DNA from 3 places in the Bacillus sp. YH3-2-B2 genome. Region 2 is predicted to be linked to each of the others. Evidence: predicted binding sites of a transcription regulator. Region 2 holds the regulator's gene; each other region holds the start of a gene.

Region 1 (7,329 bases), 140 kb from region 2:
CATCAATAATCAGGTCAATACCTGTAAGCGTTTCAAGCGTACGAATGTTACGCCCTTCACGGCCGATGATACGTCCTTTCATCTCATCATTCGGAAGATTGACGACCGATACCGTCGTTTCGGCAACATGATCTGCTGCACAGCGCTGCAAAGCAAGCGACAGAATGTTTTTCGCCTTTTTATCTGCCTCTTCTTTCGCACGGTTTTCGGTTTCTTTTGTCATGATGGCGATGTCATGTGAAAGCTCATTTTCAACCCGGTCAAGAATGATTTGTTTCGCTTCATCCCGTGTCAGGCTCGAAATGCGTTCGAGTTCTGACTGCTGCATACGAATCATCTCATCCACTTTGCTTTCCATCTCTTCAATATGTTGTTGTCGTTCATTCAGAGAATGATCTTTCTTCTCCAACATCGCTTCCCGTTTATCAATTCCTTCGTGTTTACGGTCAAGATTTTCTTCTTTTTGAAGTAAACGGTTTTCTTGTTTTTGAAGCTCATTTCGTCTTTCACGAACTTCCTGTTCAGCATCTATTCGAAGTGTATGGATTTCGTCCTTTGCTTCAAGCAGAGCTTCTTTTTTCAGTGCTTCAGCATCACGCTTTGCATCTTCAAGGATTTGCTCGGCAGCACCGCGTGCGCCCGCAATCTTTGCTTCGGCAATGGTTTTACGAACATAGTAGCCAACAACTAAACCGAGCAGAGTCAGCAAAATGGAGATGAGAACCGTCATTGGGGTCATACTTTCACCTCCTCTTGCTATGAACTTGGTTTTTGCTTAAATAAGTGCCGGCATGTACATTGTCTGATTTTCTCAACATACAGAACCTTCACAGGGAATGAGTCTCTCATGCCCTTGTCAAGTTTAAATGGTTTAACAATCATGTTAAAAAAACAAATGTTACAACTTCATTGTAATTGTGTCGGAAATACTTGTCAAGCTTGCCAGCTTAACGATTCGCCTTCAGCTCGGATCGTTGCCCATGTATATATCATACCATACCTTCCTCCGCTTTTCGTGAATGACGGCTCTGTCAGTCCGCCTGGTTAAGCAATTGGTAAATTCTATTGTTTACCTGTCCTAATTTGGCGTTATTCTGAATGTTTGACAGTAATATGACATATTTGCTTGCCGAATGGCTGAAGCTGTTCAAAATGTTGTAACCGGGCATAACACCGTGATTGGAATAGCTTCCCGGATCAATGTAAAACCCCATCCCGTAAGCGGCACTGCTTCCTGCTGTAAACATTTTTGTGAAGCTTTCTTTTGAAAGGAGCGTGCCGTTTACGATCGCTTTATCAAATTTATAGAGATCTTCAGCGCTCATATACATGTCGCCCGCCCCGTACAGCTGCGATAAGTCCAAAAGGTGCGGCGTTACAAGACTGCCGCTCTCATCGACTTTGTAGCCGACGGCAGGATATTTGGCTTCAGCAAATGTTTTGTAAAATCCGGCATGCTTCATTCCGGCCGGTTTGAACACGTGTTCTTTTATATATTGTTCATAAGACTCCCCGCTGACCTGAGATACGATATAAGCAAGCACTGAATAGTTGGAATCCCTGTAATCCCAAACCCCGGGCTGCCGTTTAATTCCGCGGTATTCTATATCCTTGATTAAATCAATTGGAGAAATCGGTCCCCGACCCTCAATATGCCCGTTTATGCCGGACGTATGATTGAGCAGGTTTTTCAATGTAATGCGCGTGCCGTTAGGAAAATTCGGCAAGTATGTACTGACGGGGTCACTCGTCTGCAGCAGCCCTTTTTCTTCAAGCTGCAGGACAGCCGTCGCGATTAACGCTTTTTGTGAAGAACCGATATAATATGATGTCTCCGGATTGTTTTTAATTTTTTGTTTTCGGTCCGCATAGCCAAAGCCTTTTTTCAGCACAACTTTTCCATCTTTTACGATCATTGCTGTGCCGCTGAACCCGATCTGTTGCAAGTAATTGCTGATCTGTTTATTGCGATCGATTGATTTAGGTGTTTTCTCTTTTTGCGTCTTTTCTTTTTTCTGTTGAGTCTGGTCTTTTGAAGTATCAGATTGAGCGGCGGGAGCATTTTTAACGGATTCCTTCTCCCGATGATGCGCTGTGACGGTCCAGATCATAATAAAAACAGTGACAAGCAGCAGAAAAAGAAACAGCCCTCCCGTTTTCATCAGCTTCTTCTTTCTTTTTTTATTTATTCTTGTGCGGCGGGGGCTCGTCATCTTTTTTCCTCCTCAGATATAATTTCAACTTTCGCCATGATGTTAGACGAGTGAAGGGTGAAAAAAGTTGTAACATTCCAGATAAAATTTTCCGAAACAGCCAGTGTTTTTTGAAACACACAAAAAAAAGAGCGGAAATTGCTTACTCCGCTCTTTTGATCGTGTTTTTATTCTTCTAATTCCATCTCTTCCTGAACTTCTTCCGCTTTGTCCGTTACACCGTTATTGTCTAAACCGTAATATTCACGGATTTGTTCCTGAATCATCAGCATGATGTCTTTATTTTCTTTTAAGAACTGCTTGGCGTTTTCACGGCCCTGACCGAGGCGTTCTTCTTCATAAGAATACCACGAACCGCTTTTTTGCACGATATCCAGTTCAGTTCCAAGGTCGATGATTTCCCCTTCTTTGGAGATTCCTTCACCGTACATAATGTCCACTTCAGCCGTACGGAACGGAGGAGCGACTTTGTTTTTTACGACTTTAATTCTCGTTTTATTCCCCATGACGTCGTTACCCTGCTTTAATTGCTCGGCACGGCGCACTTCAAGGCGCACGGAAGAATAGAATTTCAGCGCGCGGCCGCCCGGTGTCGTCTCCGGATTTCCGAACATAACGCCGACTTTTTCACGAATCTGGTTAATAAAGATTGCGATTGTTTTAGATTTATTGATGGCGCCGGAAAGCTTACGGAGCGCCTGAGACATAAGACGCGCCTGTAAACCGACGTGTGAATCACCCATGTCACCTTCAATTTCAGCTTTTGGAACAAGCGCCGCAACAGAGTCAACGACTACGATATCAACAGCTCCGCTTCGCACCAGCGCTTCAGCAATCTCAAGCGCCTGCTCTCCCGTATCCGGCTGAGAAAGCAGAAGCTCTTCGATATTGACACCGAGCTTTTGCGCGTAAACAGGATCAAGAGCATGCTCAGCATCAATAAATGCGGCCTGTCCGCCTTTTTCTTGAACCTCAGCGATTGCGTGAAGCGCTACAGTCGTTTTACCTGAACTTTCAGGTCCGTATACTTCAATAATCCGTCCGCGCGGGTATCCGCCTATTCCGAGAGCGGTATCAAGTGCAAGGGAGCCGCTTGGCACCGTTGAAATTCTTGTATCCGTTTTTTCTCCGAGCTTCATGATGGAACCTTTGCCGAATTGTTTTTCTATTTGCTTAAGAGCCATATCTAAGGCTGCCTGACGATCACTCATTTATTTTTTCCTCCTTTATCTTGCCACTACATATACTATACCTTGTTTACTGGCATTTGCCAAGAAAAAAGCGAACGCATATTCGGATTTTTTCCGCGTTCGCTTTTCTGCAAAAGAGCATAATTTCCCTTATAAAACTTAAAAATCAGAGAAAACGGCTCTTTAAAACTTTATTTTTGATCCAGCATTTTTAAAATGAGATGGCAGCCGTATTTAGCGGCGCGCTTTCTGATTCCGGTTCTTGAGCCGGCAAAGTGAAATTCGTGCACCTCTTCTTTTCCTTCCGCTGAAATGCCGATAAAGACGCGGCCCGGCGCATGCCCTTCCTGCGGATCGGGGCCCGCAACTCCGGTAAAGCTGATGCCGATATCGCTTCCGGTCAGCTTTCTCACACCGGCTGCAAGCTCTTTCGCACACTCTTTGCTGACCGCTCCGCTTTCTGCGAGCGTCTCAGCTTTCACGCCGAGCACATGCTGTTTCACGCTGTCGGAATAGCAGACAACGCCCCCTGCAAATAGTTGAGACGCACCGCTTAAATCAGTCACCCACTCTGAAAACAGGCCGCCTGTAAAGCTTTCGGCAGAAGAAATCGTGATTTTGTTTTGTCTGCATGCTTTTGAAAGCTCCTTCACCAGGGACGTATCATCATATCCGTAGAAAAATTCACCGACACGTTCTAAAATGGCGGCTTCCGTTTCTTTTAAAAGCCGTTCTGTTTCTTTTTCGTCAGCATGTTTCGCCGTTAAACGCAGCGTGACCTCGCCGTCAGCAGCAAGCGGCGCAATCGTCGGATTCGTCTGCGCGTCAATGATATCTTCTAAATCAGCTTCAAGCTGGGATTCACCGATTCCGAAAAACCGCAGCACGGTTGAAACGATTTTCTCATTAGAACCGAGCTTTTTAAGAAGCAGCGGCTTCGCTTCATTTTCAAACATCGGACGCAGCTCGCTCGGCGGTCCGGGAAGCAGCATATAAAGCCTTGAGCCGTGCTCTGCAAGCATTCCCGGCGCCATGCCGAAATGATTCGCCAAAATGTCCGAGCCCTCAATGACGAGCGCCTGTTTGCGGTTATTCGGCGACATGGTCCGTTTTGTTTTCGCGAAATATTCTTCGATCGACCGGAACGCTTCGTCATTCAGAACGAGCGGGCGCCCCAGTGTGTTTGCAATGGTTTCTTTCGTTAAATCGTCCTTGGTCGGTCCGAGGCCGCCTGAAAAAATAATCAGGTCTGAGCGCTCTTCGGCAATGCGGATGACTTGCTTAAGCCGCTCCGGATTGTCACCGACAGCGGTATGGTAAAACACGTTTACACCGATTTCCGCCAGCTCTTTACTGATAAACTGCGCGTTCGTATTGGCGATCTGGCCGAGCAGAAGCTCCGAGCCGACCGCAATGATTTCTGCTTTTTTTGCTATTTCCATCTTTAAGTCCTTCTTCCTTAGTTAGATGTTTTTAACGCATCCCAGTTCTTCGCAAAATAATCCCAGCCGGAAATGACTGTGAAGAGCACGGCCACCCATAAAGCGATATCGCCGAACGGGAAAGAAACGAGCTCAAACGGAAGATTATGCAGCAAAAGCGCGGCAACAGCGATGATCTGGGCCCATGTTTTAATTTTCCCCAGCATATTGGCGGCTACAACTTCCCCCGTTCCCGCCAGCACAAGTCTTAATCCCGTTACGGCAAATTCGCGGCTGATGATGATGATGACCATCCACGCCGGCGCAAGGTCAAATTGCACAAGCGTAATTAATGCCGCGGACACCAGCAGTTTGTCAGCCAGCGGATCTAAAAATTTCCCGAAGTTTGTCACGAGGTTCAGTTTTCTGGCGTAGTAGCCATCCACCCAGTCAGTCGTTGATGCGATAATGAATAAAACAGCTCCCGTAAGATGCGCGACCGGAATCGATTCATCCCCTATATGAACGCTGCCCCAATGAAAAGGAACAAGCATGATAATCATAAATACAGGAATTAAAGCGATTCTTGCCAGTGTGATTTTATTCGGTAAGTTAAACATAAAGCCCCTCCAATAATATGTACTCGGACGTGAAGAAAAAGTCATCTTAATCGTTCAGATGACTTTTCCCCTTTTATTTTTTCATCTTGATTGTGATGGTCTGCGCCATCACATCATGCGGATTGAGTTCATAGGACAGAACCTCTCCGTTGATTTTAATTTTCAGGTTAGGGGCATAGCCCGTGCGGATTTCAATCTGCTTTTGATCCGTGACGTCTTTTTTAAAGGTTTCGCCTTTTTGCAGCGTTCCTTCTTTTAAAGAACCGCCGCTGTCATCACGGACGCGGATCCATGCGCTGTCAGAAGCAATCAGTTCAAGCTTATACTTATCTGCCCCGGAGACGTTGTATGAAGAAGCCGAGCCTTCCGTCCCGGCCGCTTTGATCTCCGTCTTATCGCTGCTTTTTTCTTTCTTTTTCTGCTCTGACGCTTTTGTGTCCTTTTTGTCTTTTTTGCTGTCAGATTGCGCTTCGTCGTTTGTATTGCCGTCGTTTTTCAGCGCAGAATCCTTAGGAATCTCATACTTGCTCTCACTTTGGGTGACGGCCTTATCTCCGTCTGTCTGCCCGGATTTGCTCATTCCGAACTGAATAATCGCATAAATGATCGCGATGACGATAATGACACCGATGACGACAAGGACGGTCGGAAGCCATTCCGCCGCCTTTGAAGCGGACTTAGGAAGCTCCCTTTGCATGGCGAGACCGGAGATTTTTTCCGACACATCGTCATGGTACGTGTTAGGGATGTCTTTTTTATATTCTTCAAATAACTGATCTGAATCAAGCCCGACAGCTTCAGCGTATTGCTTGATAAACGCCCGCACATAAAAATTGCCGGGAATGACGTCATAATTGCCTTCTTCCAGAGCGGTTAAGTATCTTTTCTGAATTTTCGTCGCCGCCTGGAGTTCATCCAATGACATCCCTTTTTCCTCTCTGGCTTCTTTAAGCCGGATTGCTAATTCTGTCACAACAAACACCTTCCAATATTAAAAATCAAAGCTTGAAAAACCGGTCTGATCAAACATTTGCGGTTCTTCTGCATGTTCATATGTAATGACTTCGTCAGGATCATTTCTGAGTTCGATAATATAATCGAAATCATCGAGCGTATACTCCGAATTTTGAACAAAAATATCGGGGTGCTCCACGACCTTTGTCGCCGGAAGCCGCATAATTTCACTGACGAGCTGAAGATGGCGCTCAGATCCCCGTCTTGTCGAAACGATGCCGTCGAGGATAAACACGTTTTCCGTGCTGTATTCATCGGCAACCAGCTGGCTCCGGATCGTTTGTTTTAGCAGCGTTGATGATACGAAAAGCCATCTTTTGCTGGCACAAACGCTTGACGCAACGATGGACTCCGTTTTTCCGACCCTCGGCATTCCTCGGATTCCGATCAGTTTGTGCCCTTCTTTTTTAAACAGCTCGGCCATAAAGTCAACCAGAAGACCGAGCTCGTCCCTTTCAAAACGGAAGGTTTTTTTGTCATCGGCATCACGCTGAATGTATCTTCCGTGACGGACTGCGAGACGGTCGCGAAGCCTCGGTTCTCTCAGCTTCGTTACTTTAATGGTCTCCATTGTTTTTAAAATTGATTCCAATCGTTTAATTTGATCTATATGCCGGCATCTGAGCAGCATTCCCCTTCTGGAAAGGTCGACACCGTTAATTGTGACAATATTAATTGACAGCATCCCGAGAAGAGATGAAATATCCCCGAGCAGGCCGGGGCGGTTCACTTGAATTTCATATTCAAAATACCATTCGAGCTTTGCCAAATGATATACCCCCTCCATTGTGGCAAATTTTTACCTTCCTTTATCATAAAACATTTTTCTCTAATTAGAAAGAAGAATGTTGCTCTATAGAGGAAAACATAA
Region 2 (7,329 bases):
CGCTTGTCGGGTTGAATGCAAAACCGGAGCTGGTCGCGAGCTGTGCGCCTCCCTTTAAATTGACAGGGATCTGCTCATAAGTCTGTCCTTTTATAGATGCGGCCGCGCTGTAACCTTCCGCTTGCACCCCGAGAATGACAGCCTGACTGTTAGGGGACGTAATTCCGACGGAACCGCCGTCTCCGATCATTGTACCGTTCATAATATTTACGTTATATTGGCCTCCGCCGATTGAGATGCCTTTAGGAGAAGACTTGTATATATCAAAATTTAAAATTTTAACATAATCGGTTTTATTAGATCCGCCGGATATATTGATGTCAACCCCGGCTTGTGTAAAGCCGCGTATTTTAATGCCGTTGATCGTAATATTTTGACTGCGGTATTGAAGAGCCACGACTGGATTCCCGCCATAGTCGTATGAGGGATCACCAATAGCTGTGAATCCGTTTACATTAACGTTTTTATAGGCAGAGATGACCAGCGCCCTCGGGGTCACACCGTCATAGAGAGCATTGAATACCGGTTCAATCGCGGTGCAATCGGTTAAAGTAACATCATAAGCCGTCGTGCTTTCGGGATCTGAGGCCTGATGATGGCCGATATGACGAATATCAAATGAACGTACATCACGATACGAAACATGACCGATAATATGAACATTTTGAGAAGCCGGCCACAGGCTGTGCGCCTTTACCTCAATCCCGCGGATATTTCCGCTCGTATAGTTATTTAAAAGCCACACATGTTTAGAGCCGTCGTCAATTTCAATGCCGTTCGAGTTTGCGCTGCCCTCAGCATGCTCTGTGCCGCGGGGGTTTCCGGAATGGCAGTTGGAAATGAAAATATATTCGCTGTAATGGGTGGTAATGCCGTCGTCTCCGGCGCCGTATGCCACACAGTTATCAATCCATATATAACGGCAGCCGTCTTTCGTCCATTCTGTTTCAGGCAAATGATCGTAAGTCGGAGATGTAATATCTATACCATGCAGACCCGCGTTAACCGTTTCAACATTCTTAATCCAGCCGTATTGCACATTAGCAAACGTTAAACAGCTGGAAAACTGTCCTCCGGGGTTCCTGACTCCGCATTGACGATCAGGATTCCAGTCTAAAGTCATGTTCTGGACAAAAATATTACGGTTTCCATTTTCGTAATCATCGTTAGTAACGACCCATTCGTATGCGGGAGTGTCCTCATGAAGCTTAAGCACGGTAATCCCTTGTCCCTCACCGGAAATGGTAGTCCAGGAGGGGAGTTTTATCCCTTGAACCAAAAATTCTCCTGCGGGAACATTTACTTTGACCCGGCCGTTCCCGATCGCTCTCCGAAAGGCTTCCGTATTGTCCCGGCCGTCAGGGACCGCTCCGTAATCCTCCACATTCACTTCCCGGGTGATTTTATTCATAAGCATTTCGTATTCTGTATCAAGCCGTTCTTTTAAAAGTGAGGTGACCATTCCTTCCGCCGTCACCCGGGCATCTGCGACCTCAAGATTATCATCCGTTGCGGAATGCTTAATAAAATTCTGCATCCTTGCTTTGAGATGCTCCAATTCAGAGGGATGTGCAGGGCGAGACTGCAATGGGGCGTTTAAAGACGGATCAGGAAAGTTTTTAAATTGAACCATTCTAAAGACACCTCTTTCTTTTGATATAAGCGCCTGAGGAAAGGGACAGAAAAGAATCGCGCGCCCTTTAAGCGCTTATTCTTCAAATTCTTTATTCAGAACGAAATTCCTTTTGAAACCAAGGTGAAATTTAAAAAAAGCTCTGTTGAAAGAAGGATATAAAGCTTTACATTATTGCAATTGAAACTGTCATGTGAAAATGGAGGAAAAAACTGATAGGAGGGGTCCTCATTTTAGGTTTATTCTCATTGTCTTCGCCGTGCTTCCTCTTCGGCTGCATATACACCAAAATCAACATTCTTATCAGTTAAATGGTATAATGGGGCACGGATTGGTCATCAATACGACTGAAATAGGGAAGCAAAAGGAGCAGCGAACATGACTTTACAAATCAAAATTAAATATTCAGATGATACGCAAACGAGAATCAGTAAAATTGAACAGGGCGATTGGATTGACCTGCGGGCAGCTGAAGATATAACATTCAAAAAAGGTGAATTCAAACTTATCCCGCTTGGAGTTGCGATGGAACTGCCGGAAGGATACGAGGCGCATGTCGTTCCGCGTTCAAGTACATATAAGCATTTCGGTATCATTCAGACAAATTCAATGGGAGTCATTGATGAATCATATAAAGGCGACAATGACTTCTGGTTTTTTCCTGCATTCGCTCTTCGGGATACCGACATTTCCAAGGGGGAGCGGATCTGCCAATTCAGAATCATGAAGAAAATGCCTGAAGTGGAGCTGATCGAAGTAGACAAACTCGGAAACAATGACCGGGGCGGACTGGGATCAACAGGCACGAAATAAAACGAAAAAAAAGACTGCTTAACAGCAGTCTTTTTTTATGGAAACAACAGTTACATTCAATTTGTTTCGGGGATTCTTAAATTGGGAAATCAAACAAAACTAAGGAGAAGGGTTTCATTTTTATCATTTAAGCTTTCCGTCTCTTTGAACAGAAAGACTTTCTTAGGTTAAAGGATAGAGGTTGTTTTGATGTTTTTATTCTTCAAGATGAACGGAGGTTTTGTCCAACGTATATAATATTGTGACAAAAGTGTAAACAAAAGAAAGGATGATGTTATGGAAAAAAGGGTTAGAAGAGTAGACCGTAAAGCAGCTGGCAAAGAGGCAGAGCAGAAGAAACCGTCCAAAGTCACCCTGTTCTGCCGTTCGCTTCAAAGGCTGAAGCATTTGTATTGTAACATAAACATACAAATGCCATCAATAACCAAAAAAGGAATTTTAGTTTTAATTTTACCGTTTTTGCTTCTGCCGTTCTTTCGGGCTGATGCCGCTTCAGATATTTACGGCAGTTTCGAGGAATTAAAGCTGAATGAAGATCCTTCCGATTTTTCCATTTCAACGCGGGAGCATGACCCTTCTGTCCTCATATTAGCTATACACGGCGGAGGCATAGAGCCGGGGACCAGTGAGTTAGCCAGAGAAATTGCCGAAAACCGGAGTTTATATTTATTTGAAGGGTTAAAATCAGCCGGTAATGCGGCTCTGCATTTGACAAGTTCGCATTTCGATGAACCTAAGGCCGTGCAAATGGTGAAAGAGCACTCTAATGTCATTTCATTGCACGGTTACGGCAGTGATGATAAAAAGATAAAAATCGGCGGTACAGACAGAGAACGAGCCGAACTTTTGACCGATGTGCTGAAACGGCACGGGTATCCTGCCGTTCTTCTTGGTATAAATGATAAATATGCAGGCGTCAGTCCGAACAACCTTGCCAATCAATCTTCATCCGGATTGAGTATCCAAATCGAAATGAGCACCGGCTTCAGAACATCACTATTTGACACTTTTACGCTGAAAAGCAGAGCATCCACACAAAATAAGACCTTTTATCAATTCACAAAAACGATTTCTGATTTTATCAGTGACAATTATTAATAAGCACGCCTATTTTGTCGGCGGGGCTTTTTCTTTTGAAATTTATGAAACTTTAAGTTCTTAAGATCGTATACATAATTGACAGGATGAAAGAAAAGAGGTGGGCAAATGAAAGTGATGATCGGGTCTATCATTCTTCTTGTCATCATCGGATTCGGTTTATGGCTGATGCTTAGTCCAATCTTTAAACAAGTGGGAAGCGGAGCCAAAAAATTAAAAAAGTCATGGGAGGAAGAAGATCAGCATGAGCGAAAATAAGCGCGGAAACACAAAAAAAATTCTCGGCGGTGTGATTATAGGTGCAGCCCTTTTAATTGCGGGCGTCACAGCGTCACTATTCATTGAAAAAATACCGAACGGTTATGTCGGGGTTGTATACTCACCGAATGGCGGGGTAAAATCCGACACATTGGACCAAGGCTGGCACTTAGTCGGATTATTTAATAAAGTAACGGAATACCCGGTGCGTATGCAGACAGTGAATAATGAAAATATAAAAGTGGCAACCTCTGACGGTAAAAATATTGAAATGGATATCGCTTACAACTATGTCGTGCAGCCTGATAAAGTAGTCGATCTGTTTAACAAATTCGGGGCGGTAGATGTGGAAACGATCGAAAATACATATTTAAAAACAAGGCTGTGGGATGCGGCGCGAAAATCAATCAGCAAATACTCGGTTATTGACACATACGGGCAAAAATCTGCAGAAGCCGCTGCCGATGTTCAAAAGAGATTTGCTGATGATATGAAGAGTCTTGGATTTTTAATTGATGATCTGACGCTTGGCGTACCAAAGCCGGATAAAGCCACACAGGAAGCCATCGATGCAAGGGTGAAGTCTTCACAGGAACTTGAACGGACACAAACTGAAATTAAAATAGCCGAAGCCGAAGCGAAAAAGAAAAAAATTGAAGCGGAAGGGATCGCTGACTATAACGAAATCATAAAGAAATCAATGTCCGATGAAATGATCAAATATAAATGGATTGAAAAATGGGACGGAAAAACGCCGAAAGCGACAGGCACAGACTCACTGCTGCAGCTGCCGCTGGACGATCAGAAGCAAAAGTAAATAGAGAAGGAGGCGATTGCCTCCTTTTTATGTTTTTTCCTGAGGGTCTTTTTCCGGCACTAATTCTTCAGACGCCTCGGTTTGATAGCTCCATAGCGTGCTATCCGTCTCTGTTGTGTCCTGGTAATCTTCGGGGAGTACATATTGCTGCAAATACCGGTGAAAAAATGCCTCAAAAACAGAAATGCAAAGTGCAGAGATAACCGATGCCGCGGCAGGAGAGACATTAAACCCGCCAATGTTCATCAGGAATATCCATAATATAATGAATGAAATTCCGAAATCAGCTGCAACGGCTGTGAAATTGCTTGTTCTCGGCAGAATCATGCAATCACCCGCAAAATAAGTGATTAAACTTAAGATCACTGTAATAAACAGAACGTTTAAAAAGGTTACTTGGTACATAAGATCCAGAACAATGTACAGTAAAGCAAGTGTGAGCGCCGTTTTAGAAGCGAAAGCAATTACGTGTTTCATTTGAACCACCTTCGTTATTTCGTTTAGTCTTCATTGTAAGCAATCCGCAAATTTTTAAACTGGTATATAGTGGTTATAAAGTAAAATGTGAATAGACATCACAGGATTCACAAGTTAAAATATGTAAAAAGGGGGATGCAAATGAAAAAATATTGGATATGTATTGCTGTTTTTTTATTATGTTTTAGCGGAATACACTCAGCTAAAGCGGCTACCACTGAATTCGGATCAAAAACAAGCTTCACTTTGGAGGGAAACGCAAAAGAGTTTCATATTGAAAATCCGGGGACTGTAGCTGCCGACGATTATTTTTTAGGCTATAAGTTCACCATAATGAACAACTCTTCGTGCGGTTTAAGCATGAAACTCCAGCGGATGGCGCTGAACGGAAATTTTTATACATTAAGTTCTAAAAACTACAGCGGCAGCTGGCTAAACCTCAGTGCCCAGGATAAAAAATCAATTGATCCGTATCACAAATACAGGATTCTGGTTGAAAGTTCTTCAAACGTCTGTGGTCCCGTCTATATTAAAGGGTTTTACGGTGTAGAATATTATCATTTTGATTGAAAATAGATACTCGCTAAAGGCAGCGGGTTTTTTTATATTTATATTTAACTTATTGCACTATGTACTAAATATTCATAGTTGAATTTTTGACGTACCTGCCCAAAGAAAAGATAAAAAATCAAATTCATCACGCACAAATATATAAAAAGTTGAAAAATGGATGAAAAGTTTCTTGAGGGAAACATTATTAGTTGACTTCAAAAGTGTGATGTCGGATAATAAGAATGTAAGTTTTTCCTCCTTAGCAGATTCGTTTCTTAAGCCAGGGCGAATCTGCTTTTTTTATGCAAAAAAACCCCTCTGTAAGGGGTTTTTTACGATAAATGAAGTTTAATAGAATTAATGGACGGCTCTGAATACGCCGATCACTTTTCCCAAAATGCTTACGTTTTGCAGGATAATCGGCTCCATCGTCGGATTTTCCGGCTGCAGCCGAACATAATTGTCTTCTTTATAGAAGCGCTTAACCGTCGCTTCATCATCTTCGGTCATAGCTACGACGATTTCTCCGTTATTGGCCGTGTTCTGCTGTTTGACAATGACGTAATCTTTGTCAAAAATGCCGGCGTCAATCATACTTTCTCCCATGATTTCTAACATAAAGACATGTTCGCCCGGAGGAACCATCCGGTCAGGAAGCGGAAAATACTCGTCGATATTTTCAACAGCCGTAATCGGAATACCCGCCGTCACTTTCCCGATGACCGGAACGTTTACGACCTGGCTTTTCGGAATATGGACTTCTTCTTCATCCAATACCTCAATCGCCCTCGGTTTAGTAGGGTCCCGTCTGATCAGGCCTTTTGTCTCCAGCCGCGCCAAATGGCCGTGCACGGTTGAACTGGAAGCCAGTCCTACTGCTTCTCCTATCTCTCTTACAGAAGGCGGATATCCTTTCGTTTTTACCTCTTCTTTAATAAAACGCAGGATATCAAGCTGCCTTTTTGATAGCTTCGTCATATTTCGCACCTCAAAACGTCGATTTTTAAGTAGATTATAGCATGATTTTCCTGACAGTACAAACATAGGTTCGAAAAAAACGATTGACAGAAACATTTGTTCGTATATACTGAAAGATATAAAAAGCGAACAAACATTCTTATCGGAGGTTATTTACATGGCGAAAGAATCTATCATATTTGTCGGGCTGTTTACTGCGATTTTAAGTGCCGCTATTTTACTTGTCTCATGTGCGGGAAATGATCAGTCCCTCAGCCAATATGTTAAAATAAAGGTTCAGGACGGCGATACACTCTGGTCACTTGCGGATCATGTAGCAGAAAAGAAACACATTAATAAAGAAGATTTCATTGAGTGGGTGACGGAGAATAATCATCTCCAAACTGCTGATATAAAGCCCGGAGACGAACTTATTCTTCCGGTTAAGAAGAAGCATCCGGCCGTATATCAGCTGGCCATTGTCAATTAGAGAGGAAAGAGAGAAATGAAGGCGCTCATTTATGCCCGCGTAAGCACAAACAAAGAACAGCAGCAAACGTCATTAAAAAGACAGGAAGAAGAGCTCAGTGAGATCGCTGCTGCAAACGGCATGGAAGTCGTGAAAGTCATTTCTGAGAAAGCCAGCGGTTATGAAATGGATCGCGACGGAGTATTTGAAATGCTTGATGAAATTAAAAAATCACATATTGACGCGATATTGGTG
Region 3 (7,329 bases), on a different contig from region 2:
AACGTGTCCGACCAGTATGCGCCTAATGACGGGGTTCCGTTAACGACGGACGGCACATATAACGGCCGAAATGTCAATACGCCGCCGGCAGCAATGTCTTATAATGGGTATGACAACGCCGAAAACATCAGGCTGGCGGCAAAAGTTGCAAACCGCGTGAAAAAAGTAAAAGGCGTACAGGATAGTCAGGTCATCGTGACTGACACGAGAGTCGTCATTGCCGTCAGAACAAATCATCCTTTTACGAAAAATGATGATAAACATGTCAAACATGCGGCCAAAAAATTTGCGGACGGCCGTACAATTCAAGTGTTTACCGACAACGCTACTTTTACAAAGCTGCAAGACATGAACAGAAACAGCCGTTAAACGGGACTGCCGGATGATTTCATCCGGCAGTATTTTTATGGATAAAGCTTCATCATTTCTTTACATATTCTTAAAACGCTCTTTATGTTGCGGTGGTAACATAAAAGTAATAAAACGTAACGGAGGGGCCGGAATGAAAAAAACGGAGCATGACAAAAGCCGCGGAGCAAAAACTGTGTATCTGACCGTAAGGGGATACCGGCTCAAACTGACGCCCGGACAAATGAAACTGATTTCAGCCGGCCGGGCATAATCATCGGGGCAGCCCTCATATAGAGGCTGCTTTTTTTCGGCTGAAACAGACAAATGAAAGAAAACGGTTAAGCACCGGCATCTTTGGTCAAACTAGCATCAAGAGTTTGATTGAATAAAGAGGTGTTATTGGTGAAACGAATTTGCGGTGCTCGTCTATTGTTTATGCTTATCTTATCGGCTGCAGTCCTGATTTGCGGAGGAAAAGGCGCATACGGGGCGGAGGTTGAGCATTACGGGCCGCTTCGGGTGCACGTCCAGCTGGAAAAGGTCTATCTGGACGGTGATGTCGGCATCGAACATACGGATGAAACCGTTTTGGCGATGGAGGATTTTTGGGCCGCATATGCGGGCTGGACGCTCGTTGAGCAGAAAAAAGGCTTCGTCCTTTTCCGTAAGCATGTTGATGACATTTCTCCGCTCAGTAAGGTTAACGGTTATATCGGCGTCACGGACGGAGGCGTCATCTCCACTTTTCACGGCCGTCCCGGATCGCTGGCCGAGCCGATTCAATCTTTCTTCCAGATTGATATAGAAAGGCTGGAAAGCCGATTGCAAAAGCACTTGGAACACGGCATACCGTACAGGACAAAAGCGGAGTTTGAGAGCGTGATCGATCATATTAAGACTTACAGCGGCTGACTTTGACGCAAGACATGTGACACATGTCTTTTTTTTTCTGAATGGAAGGTGTCAAAGCGAACATACGTTAACTTTTCTATAAGACTTTGGCTGTTTTTGTGTTACAATGATAAGCAGTCAAAGAGGTGAATAGGTGTGATTGAATTCGTGAAGGGGACGATTGATTATGTATCTCCCCAATACATCGTGATTGAAAACGGCGGAATCGGCTATCAGGTCTTCACTCCGAACCCGTTTATTTATAAGGTAAGCAATCAAGAGACCATTTTTACGTATCATCATATAAAAGAAGACGCCTTTTCTTTGTACGGTTTTTCAACCCGGGAAGAAAAAGCGCTTTTCACAAAGCTGCTGAACGTCACCGGCATCGGGCCGAAAGGGGCGCTCGCCATCCTCGGTTCCGGTGACCCCGGAGCCGTCATCGAAGCGATCGAACAGGAAGATGAAGCCTTTTTGGTGAAATTTCCGGGTGTGGGCAAAAAAACGGCGCGGCAGATTATTCTTGATTTGAAAGGCAAACTGGCCGACGTCGTGCCTGAAATGATTGACAACCTGTTCAATCATGAAGCGCGCATTGAAAAACAAGAGGCTGAAACGGCGCTTGACGAGGCGCTTGAAGCGCTTAGGGTTCTCGGCTACGCCGAAAAAGAAATTAAAAAAGTGCTTCCTCACTTAAAAGAGGAAACGGCGCTTTCAACAGATCAATATGTGAAAAAAGCATTGCAAAAATTATTAAAGTAAGGTGATGTTCATGGATGAACGGCTCGTTTCAAGTGAAGCAGACAGCCATGAATCAATAATCGAGCAAAGCCTCAGGCCGCAGAATCTCGCCCAGTATATCGGCCAAAAGAAGGTGAAAGAAAATCTGCGCGTGTTTATCGATGCGGCGAAAATGAGGCAGGAAACGCTGGACCACGTTCTTTTATACGGGCCTCCGGGTCTCGGGAAAACAACGCTTGCGTCTATCGTGGCCAATGAGATGGGTGTGGAGATGCGGACGACGTCAGGTCCCGCCATCGAAAGACCGGGAGATTTGGCAGCCATTTTGACGGCGCTCGAACCAGGGGATGTGCTGTTTATAGACGAAATTCACAGGCTGAACCGCTCGATTGAGGAAGTGCTGTACCCGGCGATGGAGGATTTCTGCCTTGATATCGTCATTGGAAAAGGCCCGTCCGCCCGCTCCGTCCGTCTCGACCTTCCCCCTTTTACGCTTGTAGGAGCGACGACAAGGGTCGGATTATTGACCGCACCGCTCAGAGACCGGTTCGGGGTGCTGTCGCGCCTTGAATACTATACGCAGGAAGAGCTGACAGATATCGTGTCAAGAACGGCTGACGTTTTTGAAGTGGATATCGAAGAAGCTCCGGCTCTGGAGATCGCCAGACGGTCAAGGGGAACGCCGCGGGTTGCAAACCGGCTTCTCAGAAGGGTGAGAGATTTTGCCCAGGTGCTCGGCGACAGCCGCATCACGGAAGAAATCGCTCACGACGCGCTCGAACGTCTTCAAGTCGATGCGCTCGGCCTTGACCATATCGACCATAAGCTGCTGATGGGCATGATCGAAAAATTCAGCGGCGGTCCTGTCGGCCTTGATACGATTTCCGCGACAATCGGCGAAGAACCGCATACAATAGAGGATGTGTACGAACCGTATCTGCTGCAGATCGGATTTCTCCAGAGGACGCCGAGGGGACGGGTCGTGACTCCGGCTGTGTATGAACATTTTCGATTGGAGGCGCCCGCCCGTGACTGACTTTCCGAAGGTTCTCATGGTTCTCGGTGCCGTTTTGCTTATTGCCGGCGCAGTCTGGCACTTTGTCGGAAGGCTGCCCGGAGATATTTTCGTTAAGAAGGGAAATGTTACATTTTTCTTTCCCGTTGTCACTTGTATTGTGATCAGTGTGATACTATCCATTCTGCTTAATTTTTTCGGCAGAATGAAATAACAATAGATAGAATAAAGGTGAAATGATGAAAGTCGATTTATTTGATTTTGAACTGCCTGAACGCCTCATTGCCCAAGTGCCGCTGAAAGAGCGTGACGCATCACGGCTGATGGTGCTCAACAAACAGACGGGCGGGCTGACGGACAGTTCGTTTAAAGAGATTGTAAGCTTTTTTAATGAAGGGGATTGTCTCGTCTTGAACAATACCCGTGTGCTGCCTGCAAGATTATTCGGCACAAAAGAAGATACGGGAGCGAAAGTGGAGCTTCTGTTATTAAAACAGGAAGAAAATGATACATGGGAAACGCTCGTAAAGCCGGCGAAACGCGTAAAAAAAGGAACGGTCCTGACATTTGGCGACGGCCGGCTGACAGCGGTCTGCACGGAGGAGCTTGATCACGGAGGCAGAAAAATAGAATTCCGGTATGACGGGATTTTTTACGAAGTGCTTGAATCACTCGGTGAAATGCCGCTGCCTCCTTATATTAAAGAGCAGCTTGATGATAAAGAACGGTATCAGACCGTCTTTTCAAAAGAAATCGGATCTGCCGCAGCTCCGACGGCCGGACTTCATTTTACGGAAGAGATTCTGGACGAGCTGCAGCAAAAGGGTGTGCGGATTGAATTTATCACACTTCATGTGGGACTCGGCACATTCCGCCCGGTCAGTGCGGATGATGTGGAAGAGCATAACATGCACGCGGAATTTTATGAAATGACGGAAGAAACCGCCGCCTCTTTAAACGAGGTCAGAAAGGCGGGAGGGCGCATCGTGTCGGTCGGGACGACATCAACGCGCACCCTGGAAACCATTGCCGGCGAGCATGACGGCGTATTTACCGCTTCAAGCGGCTGGACGTCCATCTTCATTTATCCGGGATATGAATTTAAAGCGATTGACGGCATGATCACCAATTTTCATCTGCCGAAATCTTCCCTTATCATGCTCGTTTCTGCGCTTGCCGGCAGAGAGCATGTTCTTTCCGCCTACCGTCATGCGGTAGAAGAGGAATACCGTTTCTTCAGCTTTGGCGACGCCATGCTGATTATCTAATTTGAATGACAGGAGGCCTCATACAAAGTGGCTGAACAACCGATACGTTATGAATTTATAAAGGAATGCAAACAAACGGGAGCGCGGCTGGGCAGAGTTCATACGCCCCACGGCTCCTTTGAGACGCCTGTATTTATGCCGGTCGGCACGCTTGCTACGGTAAAGACGATGTCTCCGGATGAGCTGAAATCTATGGATGCGGGCATTATTTTAAGCAATACGTACCATTTATGGCTCCGCCCGGGACACGACATTGTAAAAGAAGCGGGCGGGCTTCATAAGTTTATGAACTGGGACCGCGCGATTTTAACAGATTCCGGCGGTTTTCAGGTCTTTTCATTGAGCAAGTTTCGTAATATAGAAGAAGAAGGCGTTCATTTCCGCAATCACTTAAACGGAGACAAGCTGTTTTTATCTCCGGAAAAAGCGATGGAAATTCAAAACGCCCTCGGCTCTGATATCATGATGGCGTTTGATGAGTGTCCGCCGTATCCGGCAGAGTATGATTACATGAAACGCTCTGTGGAACGGACCAGCCGCTGGGCGGAACGCTGCCTGGAGGCGCACGGGCGCTCAGATGAGCAGGGTCTGTTCGGAATCGTACAGGGCGGAGAATACGAAGACCTGCGGACACAAAGTGCAAACGACTTGGTTTCGCTTGATTTTCCGGGGTATGCCATAGGCGGATTATCTGTCGGCGAGCCGAAGCACGTTATGAACCGAGTGCTTGAGTTTACAACTCCGCTTTTACCGAAGGACAAGCCGAGATATTTAATGGGTGTGGGTTCACCGGATGCCTTAATTGACGGCGCCATCCGCGGCGTGGATATGTTTGACTGCGTACTGCCGACCCGGATTGCCCGAAACGGCACGGTGTTTACGAATGAAGGGCGTCTGAATATGAAAAACGCCAAATATGAGCGTGATTTCCGTCCGATTGACGAAGAGTGCAGCTGCCATACATGCAAAAATTACTCCCGCGCTTACATCAGACATTTGATCCGCTGTAATGAAACGTTTGGAATTCGATTAACAACTTACCATAACCTTCATTTTCTGTTACACTTAATGGAGCAGGTCAGACAAGCCATCCGGGAGGATCGTCTTGGTGATTTCCGAGAAGAGTTCTTTGAGCGTTACGGCTATAATAAGCCAAATGCGAAAAGCTTCTAAATAAAACCATTCTTGAAAGGAGGGAAACAGATGGGTACTTTAGGCACAATCGTTCCTATTATTTTAATGTTTGCAGTGCTTTATTTCCTGCTCATCCGTCCGCAGCAAAAGCAGCAGAAGGCCGTACGCCAGATGCAGGAAGAGCTGAAAAAAGGGGATTCAGTGGTGACAATCGGAGGATTGCACGGCACTGTTGATTCAATTGATGAAAGCAAGGTCGTCATTAAAACAGGTGATAACACCCGTTTAACATTTGACCGCCGCGCAATCAGAGAAGCTTCCGCTGAATAACAGCGAAGCTCATACATACAAAAAAAAGAGCGGAGAATCCGCTCTTTTTTTTATTACGCTGATCTGCTTCCTTTCAAATTCACTCCGAAAATGCCGCCCAGCATACTGACTCCCAAAAAGCCGAGATGAAATAAAAGCTGACCGGATGTAAACGTTTTTCCGAACCCTAAATATTGAAACAGCAAGATGATTAATGAAAAACAGACGGCGGTTAACGCTCCGATCATCCAGCCTTTTTCCTTCGCTTTGCCGCCCGATATAAAACCTCCCGCAAATAAAGAAAGAAAAGAAAGCGCGGTGATCAGCCAGCTGAAAGATGATTCTTCCATTGAGGTAACCGTCAGTAAAAGCGAAATCGCCAAACTTGTAAGAAGCATCACCGCAAAAATAGCCACTAAACCGTACAAAACGCCTCTTCCCACTTGTTTCGTTTCTTCCATTTTTATCTCCTCTCCGCACTGCGGCCTGATATATGACAAGCCGGAGCCCGTCTTTTTCTAAATGTATTCTCTGAATGTTCGAATTAGACGTAAATGCATGATGTTCAGCCCGTTTATTACATAATTCAGAGCCGATGGCAAATGCTATGACCGTTGGAGGTGCGATATGGAAGATATTTTCATTATTACGTTTCGTACGATTGTGCTTTATTTTATCATTCTTGTGATTTTCAGACTGATGGGAAAACGGGAAATCGGAGAACTGAGCATTTTAGACCTTGTCGTCTCCATTATGATTGCCGAGATTGCCGTATTGGCAATTGAAAATGTAAAAGATAAGCTTTTGCACACAATAGTGCCGATTGTCGTTTTAATGATTATTCAAGTAAGCCTTGCTTTTATTTCGCTCAAAAGCCAAAAAATACGGCAGCTGCTTGACGGAAAACCCACCATTATTATAAAACAGGGAAAAATTGATGAACGGGCGATGAGATCGCAGCGCTACAATTTTGACGATCTTCTTATGCAGCTGAGGGAGAATAACATCGATAGAATCTCTGACGTGTCGTACGCCATTTTGGAGTCTTCGGGCAAACTGTCAATCGTCAAAAAGAAAAACAATAAGGATAAGCAGATGGAAACATCGCTTATCGTTGACGGGGTCATTCAGAACGAGCATCTGGACAGAATCGGGAAAGATAAACACTGGCTTGAAAAAAATTTAGCAAAAAGAGGATATCGCGATCTTTCGGTTATATCATTCTGCACGTTTACGGACGGCGCTTTTTTTATTGATCTTAAAGATGAAAAAGGGGAGCCATAAATCGGTTTCACCGCGTCACGAACTTGCCGATGACCGGAATCCGGATCAGCTCTTCCCTTTTAATCAGCCTGAATAACAGAAGAAGCGCAATGTACAAAATCGCGGTCATTGCAATCCAGCCTGTGAGATTAACAGCCTCTGATCCTGAAAAATGAACGGCGTGCTTGATGATGCGGCTGATATAACCGCAAATGAATATGACGGCAAAACAGAGCGCGTATTCTTTTATTTTAATGCTGATCGGAAGCACCTTGCTTACGGTGGCCGCATGCAGTAGGGTGACAAGGACCATCCCCGTTACAATCGCAAGTGCGGCGCCCATGATGCCTAAGGAAG

The links. Region 2 encodes LexA, which represses DNA repair genes until DNA is damaged. Its sites were predicted from a motif close to CGAACATATGTTCG; they were not measured.
Region 1: a site for LexA is predicted at 3,496-3,509, ahead of recA (recombinase RecA). Genes of this name have one in related genera too.
Region 3: a site for LexA is predicted at 1,321-1,334, ahead of ruvA (Holliday junction branch migration protein RuvA). Genes of this name have one in related genera too.

The regions. Positions count from the first base shown of each region.
Region 1 is NZ_JBSJQE010000001.1:814,649-821,977, reverse strand. Features, by position in the region: gene rny (ribonuclease Y) at 1-739, opposite strand, end outside; gene ACWJJX_RS04110 (serine hydrolase domain-containing protein) at 1,032-2,213, opposite strand; gene recA (recombinase RecA) at 2,381-3,424, opposite strand; gene ACWJJX_RS04100 (competence/damage-inducible protein A) at 3,595-4,845, opposite strand; gene pgsA (CDP-diacylglycerol--glycerol-3-phosphate 3-phosphatidyltransferase) at 4,863-5,444, opposite strand; gene ACWJJX_RS04090 (helix-turn-helix domain-containing protein) at 5,518-6,417, opposite strand; gene ACWJJX_RS04085 (DUF3388 domain-containing protein) at 6,436-7,227, opposite strand.
Region 2 is NZ_JBSJQE010000001.1:956,135-963,463, forward strand. Features, by position in the region: gene ACWJJX_RS04490 (peptidase G2 autoproteolytic cleavage domain-containing protein) at 1-1,633, opposite strand, end outside; gene ACWJJX_RS04495 (dUTP diphosphatase) at 2,012-2,446, shown strand; gene ACWJJX_RS04500 (poly-gamma-glutamate hydrolase family protein) at 2,723-3,544, shown strand; gene ACWJJX_RS04505 (hypothetical protein) at 3,653-3,802, shown strand; gene ACWJJX_RS04510 (prohibitin family protein) at 3,789-4,619, shown strand; gene ACWJJX_RS04515 (YndM family protein) at 4,647-5,096, opposite strand; gene ACWJJX_RS04520 (hypothetical protein) at 5,238-5,666, shown strand; gene lexA (transcriptional repressor LexA) at 6,006-6,626, opposite strand; gene yneA (cell division suppressor protein YneA) at 6,784-7,095, shown strand; gene ACWJJX_RS04535 (YneB family resolvase-like protein) at 7,111-7,329, shown strand, end outside.
Region 3 is NZ_JBSJQE010000003.1:631,915-639,243, reverse strand. Features, by position in the region: gene ACWJJX_RS13390 (YhcN/YlaJ family sporulation lipoprotein) at 1-369, shown strand, start outside; gene ACWJJX_RS13385 (hypothetical protein) at 503-622, shown strand; gene ACWJJX_RS13380 (intercompartmental signaling factor BofC) at 754-1,263, shown strand; gene ruvA (Holliday junction branch migration protein RuvA) at 1,399-2,004, shown strand; gene ruvB (Holliday junction branch migration DNA helicase RuvB) at 2,015-3,019, shown strand; gene ACWJJX_RS13365 (DUF2905 domain-containing protein) at 3,012-3,212, shown strand; gene queA (tRNA preQ1(34) S-adenosylmethionine ribosyltransferase-isomerase QueA) at 3,238-4,266, shown strand; gene tgt (tRNA guanosine(34) transglycosylase Tgt) at 4,294-5,439, shown strand; gene yajC (preprotein translocase subunit YajC) at 5,470-5,730, shown strand; gene ACWJJX_RS13345 (TIGR04086 family membrane protein) at 5,784-6,170, opposite strand; gene ACWJJX_RS13340 (DUF421 domain-containing protein) at 6,337-6,993, shown strand; gene spoVB (stage V sporulation protein B) at 7,001-7,329, opposite strand, start outside.